One region of the Cohaesibacter intestini genome, then DNA from elsewhere that is predicted to be linked to it. Evidence: predicted binding sites of a transcription regulator. Region 1 holds the regulator's gene; each other region holds the start of a gene.

Region 1 (4,198 bases):
AAGCGGCCCTCGGGGTTGGCGCATCCAAGACACAGGCCATTTTCCACCATGTGCTGCCCCTTGCCTCTCCGGGCATTCTGACCGGCACCATCATTGGTCTGGCTCAGGCCCTTGGGGAAACCGCACCGTTGCTGATGATCGGCATGGTGGCGTTCGTCAAGGATTTTCCAGTCAATCCGTTTGATCCGGCGACCGCCCTTCCGGTCCAGATTTACATGTGGGCCGGTGCAGCGGAACGCGCCTTTGTCGAGCGCACCTCGGCTGCCATCATGATCCTTCTGGGCTTCCTCGCCCTGATGAATATTTCTGCGGTGCTTCTGCGTCGCCGCTTCGAGCGTCGCTGGTAGTCAGCGACGCCGTGAACCAACGTTATTCCCGCGCTCGCCGATGACCACAGGTCAATCGAGTTCAGAACAAGCGAGCCCCGAACAGGATAGTGAAAGCATTGACCATGCAGGATACCAACCCGAATATTCAGAACGCCTCCGCGCGTGCGAAGCCGATCAAGATGTCCGGCGAGAAAGTCACCGTCCATTATGGTGAGAAGCAGGCTCTGTTCGATGTCGATCTGAAGATCGAAGAAAATCAGGTCACCGCACTGATCGGCCCGTCCGGCTGTGGCAAGTCGACTTTCTTGCGTTGCCTGAACCGGATGAATGACACGATCGACATTTGTCGCGTCGGCGGCGCCATCAAGCTTGGCGACAGTGACATTTACGACCCAAAGGTGGATGTGGTCGAGCTGCGTGCCCGCGTTGGCATGGTGTTCCAGAAGCCCAACCCATTCCCCAAGAGCATCTTCGAGAATGTGGCCTATGGCCCGCGCATTCACGGTCTTTGCCGCAACAAGGCAGAGATGGAAGAGGTTGTCGTCTCTTCCTTGCAGAAGGCCGGTCTGTTTGAAGAAATCAAGGACCGCCTTGATGAGCCAGGCACCGGCCTGTCCGGTGGGCAGCAACAGCGCCTGTGCATTGCGCGCGCCATCGCGGTCAGCCCGGAAGTCATCCTGATGGATGAGCCCTGCTCGGCCCTTGACCCGATCGCCACGGCAAAGGTTGAGGAGCTGATTGACGAATTGCGCGAGAATTACACCATCGTCATCGTGACCCACTCCATGCAGCAGGCTGCCCGTGTGTCTCAGCGCACCGCTTTCTTCCATCTTGGCAATCTCGTCGAGGAAGGCCAAACCGATATGATCTTTACCAACCCGAAAGATCAGCGGACGCAGGACTATATCACCGGCCGCTTCGGCTAAGCTTTTTGACTTCGCGGCAGGCTGGAATCAGCACATTCTGGCCGCCAAATGAGCGACTATCAGGGGAATACCAAGAATGTCTGATCATATTGTCTCGTCCTATGATGACGACCTGCGCGAGCTGACCGGCCGCATTGCCGAAATGGGTGGCCATGCAGAGCGCATGGTGGAAGAAGCTGTTAGTTCTCTGGTCCGCATGGACATGAGTGCGGCCCATGCAACGGTCGCAAAGGATGCGCTCATCAACAAGCTGGATCAGGAAATCGAAGAGAAAGCCGTTCTCACCATCGCCCGTCGCCAACCAATGGCGAAGGACTTGCGTGAGATTGTGGCAGCCCTGCGCATTTCCATCGATCTGGAGCGCGTTGCCGATCTGGGCAAGAATATTGCCCGCAACGCCTTGGCTCTGGAAGGCCGCAGCCATCCAAAGCAGTTGATGCACGGCATCGAGCATATGGCCGAGATCACTCTTGACCAGCTGCGCCGGACGCTGGATGCCTATACCGCCCACGACGAGAATGTGGCATTGGCCGTGGTCCAGAAGGACCGTGAAGTGGATGCCCTGTACAATTCGTTGTTCCGTGAGTTCCTCACTTACATGATGGAAGATCCACGCAACATCACCGTTTGCACCAACCTGCTGTTTGCTGCCAAACATCTCGAACGCGTCGGAGATCATGCAACCAACATCGCTGAAACGATCTATTATGTGAAAACCGGGCATACGATGGACGATCGTCCCCTGTGATGCTCAAGGAGCCGTCTGGTCTCCTGACATCGTCCATCAAAAACGGGCATGACGTCGTCTTGGATGTCGTGCCAACTTGAAGGTATGATCCGATTTTTTGCCCCTGCTGGCACGGATCTTCGGAATGTGGAACATTTGGCTATGAGCCCCAAAGTAATGATCGTGGAGGATGAAGAAGCCCTTAGCCTTCTTCTGCGTTACAATCTGGAAGCCGAAGGCTATCAGGTAGAGGTTATTGCCCGCGGTGATGAAGCGGAGAGCAGGTTGCAGGAAACCCTTCCAGACCTGCTGCTTCTGGATTGGATGCTGCCGGGACTGTCTGGCATCGAATTGTGCAGGCGCTTGCGTGCGAAACCGAAAACCCTCAAGCTCCCCGTCATCATGCTGACGGCGCGGGGCGAGGAATCCGAGCGCATTCGCGGACTTTCCACTGGTGCTGATGATTATGTGGTCAAGCCCTTCTCCGTACCGGAGCTGATGGCCCGTGTGCGGGCAATCCTGCGCCGGGCCAGCCCGGATCTGGTCGCAACCATCCTTAAGGCCGGAGATTTGGAGCTAAACCGGGAGACCCATCGCGTCAAACGCGCCAATCGCGAGGTCAATCTGGGCCCGACCGAATATCGTCTGCTGGAATTTCTGATGCAGAATCCGGGTCGTGTCTATTCCCGCGAACAGCTGCTCGATGGGGTCTGGGGCCATGATGTCTATGTCGACGAGCGGACCGTAGATGTCCATGTGGGGCGCCTGCGCAAAACCATCAATCGGGGCCGGGTGAAAGATCCCATCCGCACCGTGCGTGGCTCAGGCTACAGCTTCGATGACCAATTTGCGGTTGAGTGATCCGGTTATATTGATCGACAAAAAACCGGCCCTTGTTGTAGAGCCGGTTTTTTTGTTTGTTCTGTTTGTATCACAGCCTAGCGGCTGGCGACCTGATCCGTGTTGCGCTTCTTGAACAGACCGAAGAGGCCGCGCCGTTTCGGTTTTTTCACCTCGGCCACGGAGCGCTTGGGCTTGGTGATTTTTCTCACCACGCGCTGTTTCTTGACCTTGGCCGGCGTCTTCTTGGCATATTTCGGCAAGGAGGGTTTGGTCAACACAATGAAATCCGTGCCTTGTGGCGTGGTTTCGCGGCTGAAGCCACGATCGGATATGGTGAGCGATGCACCATTGCCAATCAGGTGATTAACCTGCGCGCGGACATGATCAGGAATGATGACACGATCGAGAATGTCTGTGGACGCCACGATCCCATCATCGGCGCCCGGATCAGTCACCCCATAGCGGTCTTGCAGCCTGGCTGTCAGCATGTCACCAAGAGCCAGCGCCCGCCAATCAAGCTTACCTTCTTCTTCACGCGAAAGCGACGCGGTGAAGAGGTGGGCGCCGAGCGCTTGCTCGGGATTGCGGATCTGGATCGGAGCATCGAACAGGGGCTTGAAATTGTGACGCACAAAGAGGTGGCCAGTCGGCACTGCGCCCTTGCCTGCTGCCTGATACAATTGCGCCAGCAGGGTCTGATCGATCTTGCTGGAGATTGAAGACTGGCGGCTTTCGATGCTGTCTTTCTTGGAAGCGACAAAAGCGTTGACAGCACTCAGTGTCATTTTGCCCACAAGGCCATCGGGCGCGCCCGCATCAAAGCCCAGTTTGTTCAGCAAGGTCTGGACTTCATGGACCAGATTGCCTTTGGCCTGACGGGTGATGAAAATACGCAAGGGCTTGTCGCTCTGGCGGATTTCAGCAAACCGGTTGAGGCGCTTGGCCATTTGATGGGCCAACGGATCAAGCGGTGGCTTGTCGGACAGGAGGGCAACCTTGCCAAAGGTCTTGGTGGCCTGGCGTTCGGCTGCCTGCACAGACGACAGTTTGTCGAAAGAGGTCATTTCCTCTGGCTGGAACAGCACCGGATGGGCAATCAGTTCCGGTGCAGCATCACGATTGGCTATCACCACATGGGCGCCACGCTCGGTGAGGCTGAAAAGCTTTTTGGCAAAGCCGTTGGGCAACCGGATGCAGCCATGGGACGCCGGATAGCTCGGCACAGAATTGGATTCATGCAAGGCAATGCCAGACCATGTCAGGCGCTGCATGTAAGGCATTGGTGCGCTGTTATAGAGGTTGGAGAAATGGCGGCGACGCTTTTCCAGAATGGAATAGATGCCGGTCGGGGTGGTGTGGCCGCGCTTGCCGGT
Region 2 (4,198 bases), 1.0 Mb from region 1:
CATCTTGAACACGCCATAGGAGACGGCTTCGGCAATCTGTTCCTTGGAAGACCCGGAACCACCATGGAAGACGAGGCTCAATGGCTTCTCGCCACCGCCGCGCTCTTTGGACACCAGAGCCTGAGAATGTTTCAGGATTTCAGGGCGCAGCTTGACGTTGCCCGGCGCATAGACACCATGGACGTTGCCGAAGGAAGCAGCCACGGTGAAGTGACCGATCTTGGACAGTTCATCATAGGCATACAGCACGTCTTCCGGCTGGGTGTAGAGGTTCGGATTTTCTGCATCCCCCTCTTCGAGCTCTTTGCCGATACCATCTTCTTCGCCACCAGTGACGCCCAGCTCGATTTCAAGGCTCATACCCATCGGAGCCATGCGCTTGAGATAGTCTGCACAGGTGCCAACATTGTCCTCGAGGGACTCTTCAGACAGGTCAATCATGTGCGAGGTATAGAGCGGACGACCGGTCGCGGCAAAATGCTTCTCGCCATGATCCAACAGACCGTCGACCCAAGGCAGAAGCTTGCGGTTGCAGTGGTCGGTATGCAGAACAACGCAGATGCCATATTCTTCAGCCAGCAAGTGAACATGCTGAGCAATGGACACAGAGCCGAGCACCCGCGCGCGCATCGCGTCAGGCGCACCCTGACCAGCATAGAACTGCGCACCACCGTTGGACATCTGCACGATGATGTCCGACTTGGCTTTGGCGGCCGCTTCCAGAACGGCATTGAGGCTGTTTGTACCGGTCACGTTGACGGCAGGCAGCGCGTATCCACCTTCCTTGCAGGCTTCCAGAAGTTGCAAATATTCGTCGCCTGTGACGACGCCGGGGCGCAGTTTGATTCCGCTCACGCTGATATCTCCTGTAGTGTCTTTGAAATGAATGAAGACTTGCTAATCGAATAGAGCATTCCCCTGCCTTCGTCTAGCAACATCAGACAAAAGTAGAATATATTTTCGCTGGTTGGAACGGATTTTTACACCCCTGTGAAGATCCTTATATCCCCGCTCAGCAGAGCACAGGCACCGGACCGACGCCCCAGCCACAGTCCCCGCAACATGGGACGGACAATCAATCCTCCGAGCTCTAGGCGGCCCGAATTCCGGGCAATTGTCCATTGGCCAGTGCCCGGTCGAGCGCCAGTTGCAGATCAGCGAAGCAGGAGCGCAGTGCCCGCCGACTGCCCGCCGGAGCGTCTGCGTGACCGGCCTCACCGACATGCAGGGTCAACACCGTAGGCCGATTGGCAAACAGCGGCATCTTGTAGGCCTTGACCATCGGCGCGAAACGAATGATCAGATCAATGTGTGGTGAATAGGGTTGCAGAAAGATATCGATCGGCTTGGGGCAATAATCCTCAGGCGCAAACTTCTCTTCGCGCAGCACATCAAAGAGCTTTCTCGACAGAGCGGCATCAGGCTCAAAACCGGCACTGAAAGCCCTGACAGCTTCCTGATGATGATTGAAATAGGCTTCGGCCAGAATGCTGCGACCATTGTTATGTTCATCGACAAACAGGATATTCGTTTGCAGCATGTGAGCCTCCCTCACTGAGATTGCAAAAATGACTTGGTGCCTGATTGACTTTTAGTGCCGGAATAAAGACTGGCACCTGAGTGACGGCTGGTGCCCGATGGCGAAGTAACCCACTTTTCCTACAGCCCCATGACAGGGATCGCGGCTGACCGCTTGTTATACAAAAATAATTTAATTGTTACGCAATAAGAGAATTTGGAAATTTTGATATCACCTACTTACAAGATGCAAGGATTGCAACTCCAAATCTTGCAATCCAGAGATTGAATGGCAACAAAGCAAACAAAAAGGCCGCTCCGAGAAACGGAACGGCCTTTCTAAATGTGTTTTGAGTCTTGCACCACGCGGTGCGCAACCAGCCTTCGCTTAAATCGAACGCTCGACGAGCATACGTTTGATCTCGGCAATTGCCTTGGCCGGGTTCAAGCCTTTCGGGCACACCTTGGTGCAGTTCATGATGGTGTGGCAACGGAAGGCACCAAACACATCATCAACCTGATCAAGACGTTTGCCGGTATATTCGTCGCGGCTGTCGATGATCCAGCGATAGGCTTGCAGCAACGCAGCAGGGCCAAGATACCGTTCGCCATTCCACCAGTAGGATGGGCAGGAGGTCGAGCAGCTGGCGCACAGAACACACTCATAAAGACCATCGAGCTTGGCGCGGTCTTCGTGGCTCTGTAGCCATTCGGTTTCCGGCGCGGGCGTGTCGGTCTTCAGATAAGGTTCGACAGCGGCATGCTGGGCATAGAAATTGTTCAGATCCGGCACCAGATCCTTGACCACCATCATATGCGGCAGTGGATAGATCTTGATGACCTTGCTCTTCACCTGATCCATACCGAAGGTACAGGCCAGCGTGTTGGCCCCATCGATATTCATTGCACAGGAACCACAGATCCCTTCGCGGCAAGAGCGGCGCAGGGTCAGGGTTGGATCGATCTTGTCTTTGATATACAGCAGACCATCCAGCACCATCGGGCCGCAATCTTCGCGGTCGACAAAGTAGGTGTCCATCTGTGGGTTTTTGCCGTCGTCAGGATTCCAGCGGTAAATGCTGAACTCGGTCAAGTTGGTCGCGCCTTCAGGCTTTGGCCAAGTCTTGCCTTCCTTGATCACTGAATTTTTCGGCAGCGCAAGTTCAACCATCTTTTCGCTCCGTTATCGGGTCTCGTCCAGATCGTTCCCAACGATCATGGACATCAAATTCGAAAAGGCCGGGCAGCCAGAGCTGCCCGACAGCGGGCGCATCAATAGACGCGGGCTTTCGGCGCAATCTTGGCCGGATCGATGCCACCTTCATCAGGGGTGGTCAGCGGATCCAGAACGACCGGACGATAGTCGAGGCGCGTGGTGCCATCTTCTTCCAGCCATGCCAGCGTATGTTTGCGCCAGTTTTCGTCGTCACGACCACCCATCGGACCATCTTTATAGTCTTCACGAGCGTGCGCGCCGCGGCTTTCCTTACGGGCTTCAGCGCCGACAACCGTTGGCAGAGCGTTGGCCATCAGGTTCTGAAGTTCGAGGGATTCCATCAAATCCGAGTTCCAGACCAGCGAACGGTCGGACACATTCATGTCAGCCATTTCGCCCCAGAGATCTTTCATCTCCTTGCAACCCTGCTCGAGCGTTTCCTGTGTACGGAACACGGCAGCGTTGTTCTGCATGCTCTTCTGCATTTTCAGGCGCAGATCAGCAGTCGGAGTTGGACCGTTGGCATGACGGACATTATCGAAATTGTCCATGATCTTGTCGAAGCAAGCCAGATTCGGCGTTGGGATCGCAGCTTCCTTGTCAATGACTTCCGCTGCCTTGATCGCCGCCGCACGGCCAAAGACCACAAGGTCGATCAGGGAGTTGGAACCAAGACGGTTGGCGCCATGAACGGACGCACAGGCAGCTTCACCCACAGCCATCAGGCCCGGTGCAACGGCATTTGGATCATCTTTGGTCGGTGCCAGCACTTCACCCCAATAGTTGGTTGGAATACCACCCATATTGTAGTGAACGGTCGGCAGAACCGGAATCGGTTCCTTGGTCAGATCGACGCCGGCAAAGATTTCCGCACTTTCGGAAATGCCCGGCAGACGCTCAGCCAGAATGGCCGGATCGAGGTGATCCAGATGCAGGAAGATATGGTCTTTATCAGGACCAACACCGCGGCCTTCACGGATCTCCATGGTCATGCAGCGCGAGACAACGTCACGCGAGGCCAGATCCTTGGCAGATGGCGCATAACGCTCCATGAAGCGCTCGCCTTCGGAGTTGACCAGATAGCCACCCTCACCGCGGGCACCCTCGGTGATCAGACAGCCAGAGCCGTAGATGCCGGTTGGGTGGAACTGAACGAATTCCATATCCTGCAGTGGCAGACCAGCGCGGGCCACCATGGCGTTGCCGTCACCCGTGCAGGTGTGGGCCGAGGTTGCAGAGAAGTAGGCGCGGCCATAACCACCGGTGCCGATCACAACCATTTTCGCATTGAAGCGATGGATGGTGCCATCGTCGAGGTTCCAGGCAACCACGCCTTCACAAACGCCATCATCACTCATCATCAGATCAAGCGCGAAATACTCGATGTAGAATTCGGCATTGTTGCGGATCGACTGGCCATAGAGGGTATGCAGGATCGCGTGACCGGTACGGTCAGCGGCAGCG
Region 3 (4,198 bases), on a different contig from region 1:
CCTTGTCCAGATGTACATCTGTATATGGCAACCGATGATCGTCAGGCCCGCAGGCAATCTCAGTGGTCAGATTTTTCGAGGAAATGCTTGTCGAGACCCGTCAGATAATCAAGGCCTTCCTTGGTCAGCACGACCGGCGGCACATCGGCGCTCTTGACCATGCCCTTGCGGGCCAAGGCAGCCCAGACACCCCGATTGGTGAAGCCGCTGGCATCTGCTGCATGCACGGTGAATTCGCCGACATGGAAATGGTCTCCATGCGGGTGGGGCAGGCGCGGGATGGTCACCGAACCATCGGATCCCCAAGCTTCATCGGGTTGGGTGCGGCCGAGAATTTGCAGCAGCACAAGGGTGCGCAGCTGGAGTTTGTTCAGTTTGAGCGGATTGACGCGTTGCATGAATTGTCTTTCTCGAAACAATGATCAGGCCGATGCTCGCGGCCCGATCTGGCTTGTTGTGCGATCCTTACATCTGCGAGGTGACCGGCTCAGCCTTCATTCTTGAAGAAGCCGGTGATGCTTGCAGAGGCAATCTGGTTTCGCATGATATTAAACCGGACATAGGCCCCTGTCATGCTCGTTGTGTCAATCGCCTCAACAGAAAGCGCATGTAGTGTGAAGATATAACGATGGGCTGGATCATCCGGCGGAGGATAGGCACCGGTAAAGCCTTCAGTGCCCGCATCATTCAAGGCACTCAACGCGCTTTCCGGCAGGGAATCGCTGGCAATCTGACCGCTTTCGGTGACCGGCAGATTGGTGATGATCATGTGCCAGAAGCCAGAACCGGTCGGAGCATCAGGGTCATAGCAGGTCAGCGCAAGGCTTTTGGCTTCGCTCGGAACACCGGACCAGACCAGAATCGGGGAAAGGTCCTGTCCACCAAGACCGGCAGACACGGATTTTTGCGGTAGCGGATCGCCGTCGTTAAAATCTGGGCTAGTCAATTTCATATCAAATCTCCGAATAAAAATGGGTAGTTCGAGGAAAATGGTAGTCTTGTAAAACCTGAGTTTGAGGAAATTTCATGACAAAGCAAGGGGCGAATGCGCGCGCGCCACAGCCAGAAACGCGAGACCCGGTTCGCACAGATTGTCCTTATCGCTGCCCCTCTTCATTCATGTCTATTTCCAGATTGATCCGGTCCGCTGAAAAGCGGGTTTTCGAATATTCGATCGGGCGTCCCTTCAGATCATGGTTGATCGCATGGGTGACCAAGACGATGGCGCCGGGCGTCAGCCGCATGATCCGCACATCATCGACCGTCGCGTGATAGGCCTCAATGATGGTCGAATGCCGAACATAATCTGACAGCCCACACGCAGCAAAAGCCTTGGTTACCGAGCCAAGGTATTGATATTGTTTAGCAAAATCGGGAAACCGCGCTGCATCATACCAGGATGTCGACCGGCTGACCGGAATATCGTCCCCCATTCCGACAGTCCGTGCGCTGAAAACCGGCGCATCAAGCGGCAACCCCAACGCCTCTGCTACATCATGCTTGGCAGCCACGCGGTCACAGCTCACAAGAACCGTGCTGCCCGTCGTGCCCTGTGCCGCCATGCCCGCAGAAAAGCGTGTGCGCTTGGAAATCGGATAGGTCAGGCGATTGGGTTCGATGATGAAGGTGCCGCGTCCCTGTTCGGCCCGCAATATGCCATCATTGACCAGAGCCGAAATGGCCGAACGCACCGTATGGCGATTGACCCCAAATTGCTTGGCCAGCTCCATCTCGGGCGGCAACTTGCCACTGTCATCCCCAAGACCGGAGGATATGCCCGCCCGGATCGCATCGGCAATCTGTCGCCACAGGGCCACGCCGCTGCGCCGTTCAATCTCGCTTTTCAGGGTCTCGGAAGCCATCAATCGGTCCTTTGATCTTACCGCCCGGTCTGATTGGTCCTTTAGCGCGATTGCCTGCTGTAGTCCAGTTCCTGCTTACAGACTTTTGCGTATCTTGCTGGAAAGCGTATGCAATTTCCAATCGCCTCGCTAGGGGGCGCAATGTCCTAAGGACTTTCATCAGTCTTTGATCCCTTCGTCACATAGCTGTCACCATTGGTGCGTAGAAGTCGGATCAAATAGGTTGTCTAGTAAAATAGACAAATTTAAACCCCAGATGCGACGGATCTCCCATGGAAGACAAAAAAAGCTCTCAGGCGACGCCGCAGACGCTCTCCGCCGACCAGCTTGCCCACCAACGCCGACTATCGATTTTGGCCAATGCTCCAAAGCAAGATTTGCTGCAGGCTTGGCTTTCCCTTGAACTGGATCCCGGCTGCGAATTGCTGCGCGGCCCGGAAACTGGTTTGATCGCCCTACGTGGTCGCATCGGTGGCGGCGGTGCGCCTTTCAATTTTGGCGAAGCCACGGCCACCCGCGCCACGGTGCGGATGGAAAATGGTGCCATCGGCCATGCCATCATGCTCGGCCGCGATGCGGGCAAGACGAAGCTGGCTGCGGTCATCGACGCCTTGGCCACGGATCGCGCCACCGCTGATCTGATCGAACGCCAAATCCTGACCCCGTTGGAACAAGCCGCCAAAGAGCGCGACAACCAGAATGCCGCAGAAACGCAGGCCACAAGGGTCAATTTCTTCACCATGGTCAGAGGGGACGATTGATGCAGAGCGCACAACCCAACATGCCGAGCCCAAAGGACACCGCCAAGGCGATGCAGGGCGGTTTGAGTGAGCCAACCCTTCAGACCCAGCGCATTTTCCGCGCCATCATGGATGCCATGGCCCGCCCGGGCACCATCAAGTCCATCAAGACCGATGCCAGACCACCCGCAGGCCTGATGCCATTGGCTGGCGCAGTCTTGGCCACCTTGGCCGATGCCGACACGCCGCTCTGGCTCGATGAGAGCCTTGCTGCCAAGCCAGCGGTCGCTGATTGGCTGACCTTCCATGTCGGCGCGCCTTTTGCGGTCGAGCCAGCCCGCGCCACCTTTGCCGTGCTGAGTGACGCCCAAAAAATCGCCTCGCTCGATAGTTTCGCCCAAGGCCAGCAGGACTACCCAGATCGCTCCACCACCCTGATCATCATGGTGGACGAATTGAGCAAGGACAGCGACTGGAGCCTGTCCGGTCCCGGCATTAAGACCACTGCACCTTTCAGCGTCACGCCCATCTCACCGCTCTTCCTTGACCAATGGGCCGCCAACAATGGCCGCTTCCCACGCGGTGTCGATGTGATCCTCGTTGCCCCGGACGCCATTGCCTGTTTGCCACGCACCACCCGGATCAACAGCCACAAAGCAGGAGAGCGCTGAAATGTATGTTGCCGTAAAGGGCGGAGAAACCGCCATCGAGGCCGCGCACCAATTGCTGGCCGACCGCCGCCGGGGGGATCGCGATGTCGATGCCCTGTCGCTTGACCAGATTTCCGAGCAATTGTCTTTGGCCGTAGATCGAGTGATGAGTGAAGGGGCGCTTTATGATCGCGAATTGGCCTCACTGGCCATCAAACAGGCCCGCGGCGATTTGATCGAAGCCATCTTTCTGACCCGCGCCTACCGCACCACTTTGCCGCGCTTTGGTTATTCTGAGCCGATTGACAGCAGCGCCATGCAAATCCAGCGCCGCATTTCGGCGACCTTCAAGGATTTGCCCGGTGGTCAGATCCTCGGGCCGACCTTTGACTATACCCACCGTCTGCTCGACCCTGCCTTGGCTGGCGACGAGGAAGTCCCAGCCCCCCAAACGGCCGAACTGGCCGATGACGCCGAAGCCATGCTGCGCGTCTCTGATCTGATTGCCGGTGAAGGTCTGATGGAACCCGATGGTGTGCTGCCAGAGGGCAAGCAGGACTGGCCAGAGCCCGGCGACATCACCCGCAAGCCGCTCGATTTCCCGCTCACCCGCGACCAGCGCCTTCAAGCTCTGTCCCGTGGCGATGAGGGCTTCCTGTTGGCGCTCGGCTATTCCACCCAGCGCGGCTATGGCCGCAACCATCCCTTCGCTGGCGAAATCCGCATTGGTGAAGTGGATGTCATGGTCGAGGTGCCAGAGCTGGGCTTTGCGGTCTCCATTGGTCGCATTCAGGTCAGCGAATGCCAGATGGTCAACCAGTTCAAGGGCTCACGCACCGCGCCACCACAATTCACCCGCGGCTATGGTCTGGTCTTTGGCCTGTCGGAGCGCAAATCCATGTCGATGGCCCTGTGTGACCGCGCCTTGCGGGCCGATGAATTTGGC

Evidence for each region. The regulator PhoB, encoded in region 1, activates phosphate uptake and scavenging genes when phosphate is short. The targets are predictions, from matches to a motif close to TGTCATNNANCTGTCAT.
Region 2: the regulator PhoB is predicted to act here: its motif matches at 1,659-1,675, upstream of DSD30_RS04520 (arsenate-mycothiol transferase ArsC).
Region 3: the regulator PhoB is predicted to act here: its motif matches at 2,039-2,055, upstream of phnG (phosphonate C-P lyase system protein PhnG).

Annotation. Positions count from the first base shown of each region.
Region 1 covers NZ_QODK01000001.1:24,120-28,317, forward strand. The annotation lists gene pstA (phosphate ABC transporter permease PstA) at 1-347, shown strand, start outside; gene pstB (phosphate ABC transporter ATP-binding protein PstB) at 452-1,255, shown strand; gene phoU (phosphate signaling complex protein PhoU) at 1,332-2,003, shown strand; gene phoB (phosphate regulon transcriptional regulator PhoB) at 2,145-2,843, shown strand; gene DSD30_RS00145 (L,D-transpeptidase family protein) at 2,921-4,198, opposite strand, start outside.
Region 2 covers NZ_QODK01000001.1:1,050,447-1,054,644, reverse strand. The annotation lists gene fbaA (class II fructose-bisphosphate aldolase) at 1-855, opposite strand, end outside; gene DSD30_RS04520 (arsenate-mycothiol transferase ArsC) at 1,091-1,540, opposite strand; gene DSD30_RS04515 (succinate dehydrogenase iron-sulfur subunit) at 1,907-2,689, opposite strand; gene sdhA (succinate dehydrogenase flavoprotein subunit) at 2,791-4,198, opposite strand, start outside.
Region 3 covers NZ_QODK01000003.1:701,442-705,639, forward strand. The annotation lists gene DSD30_RS13825 (hypothetical protein) at 60-398, opposite strand; gene DSD30_RS13830 (YbhB/YbcL family Raf kinase inhibitor-like protein) at 488-952, opposite strand; gene phnF (phosphonate metabolism transcriptional regulator PhnF) at 1,098-1,862, opposite strand; gene phnG (phosphonate C-P lyase system protein PhnG) at 2,135-2,623, shown strand; gene phnH (phosphonate C-P lyase system protein PhnH) at 2,623-3,273, shown strand; gene DSD30_RS13850 (carbon-phosphorus lyase complex subunit) at 3,275-4,198, shown strand, end outside.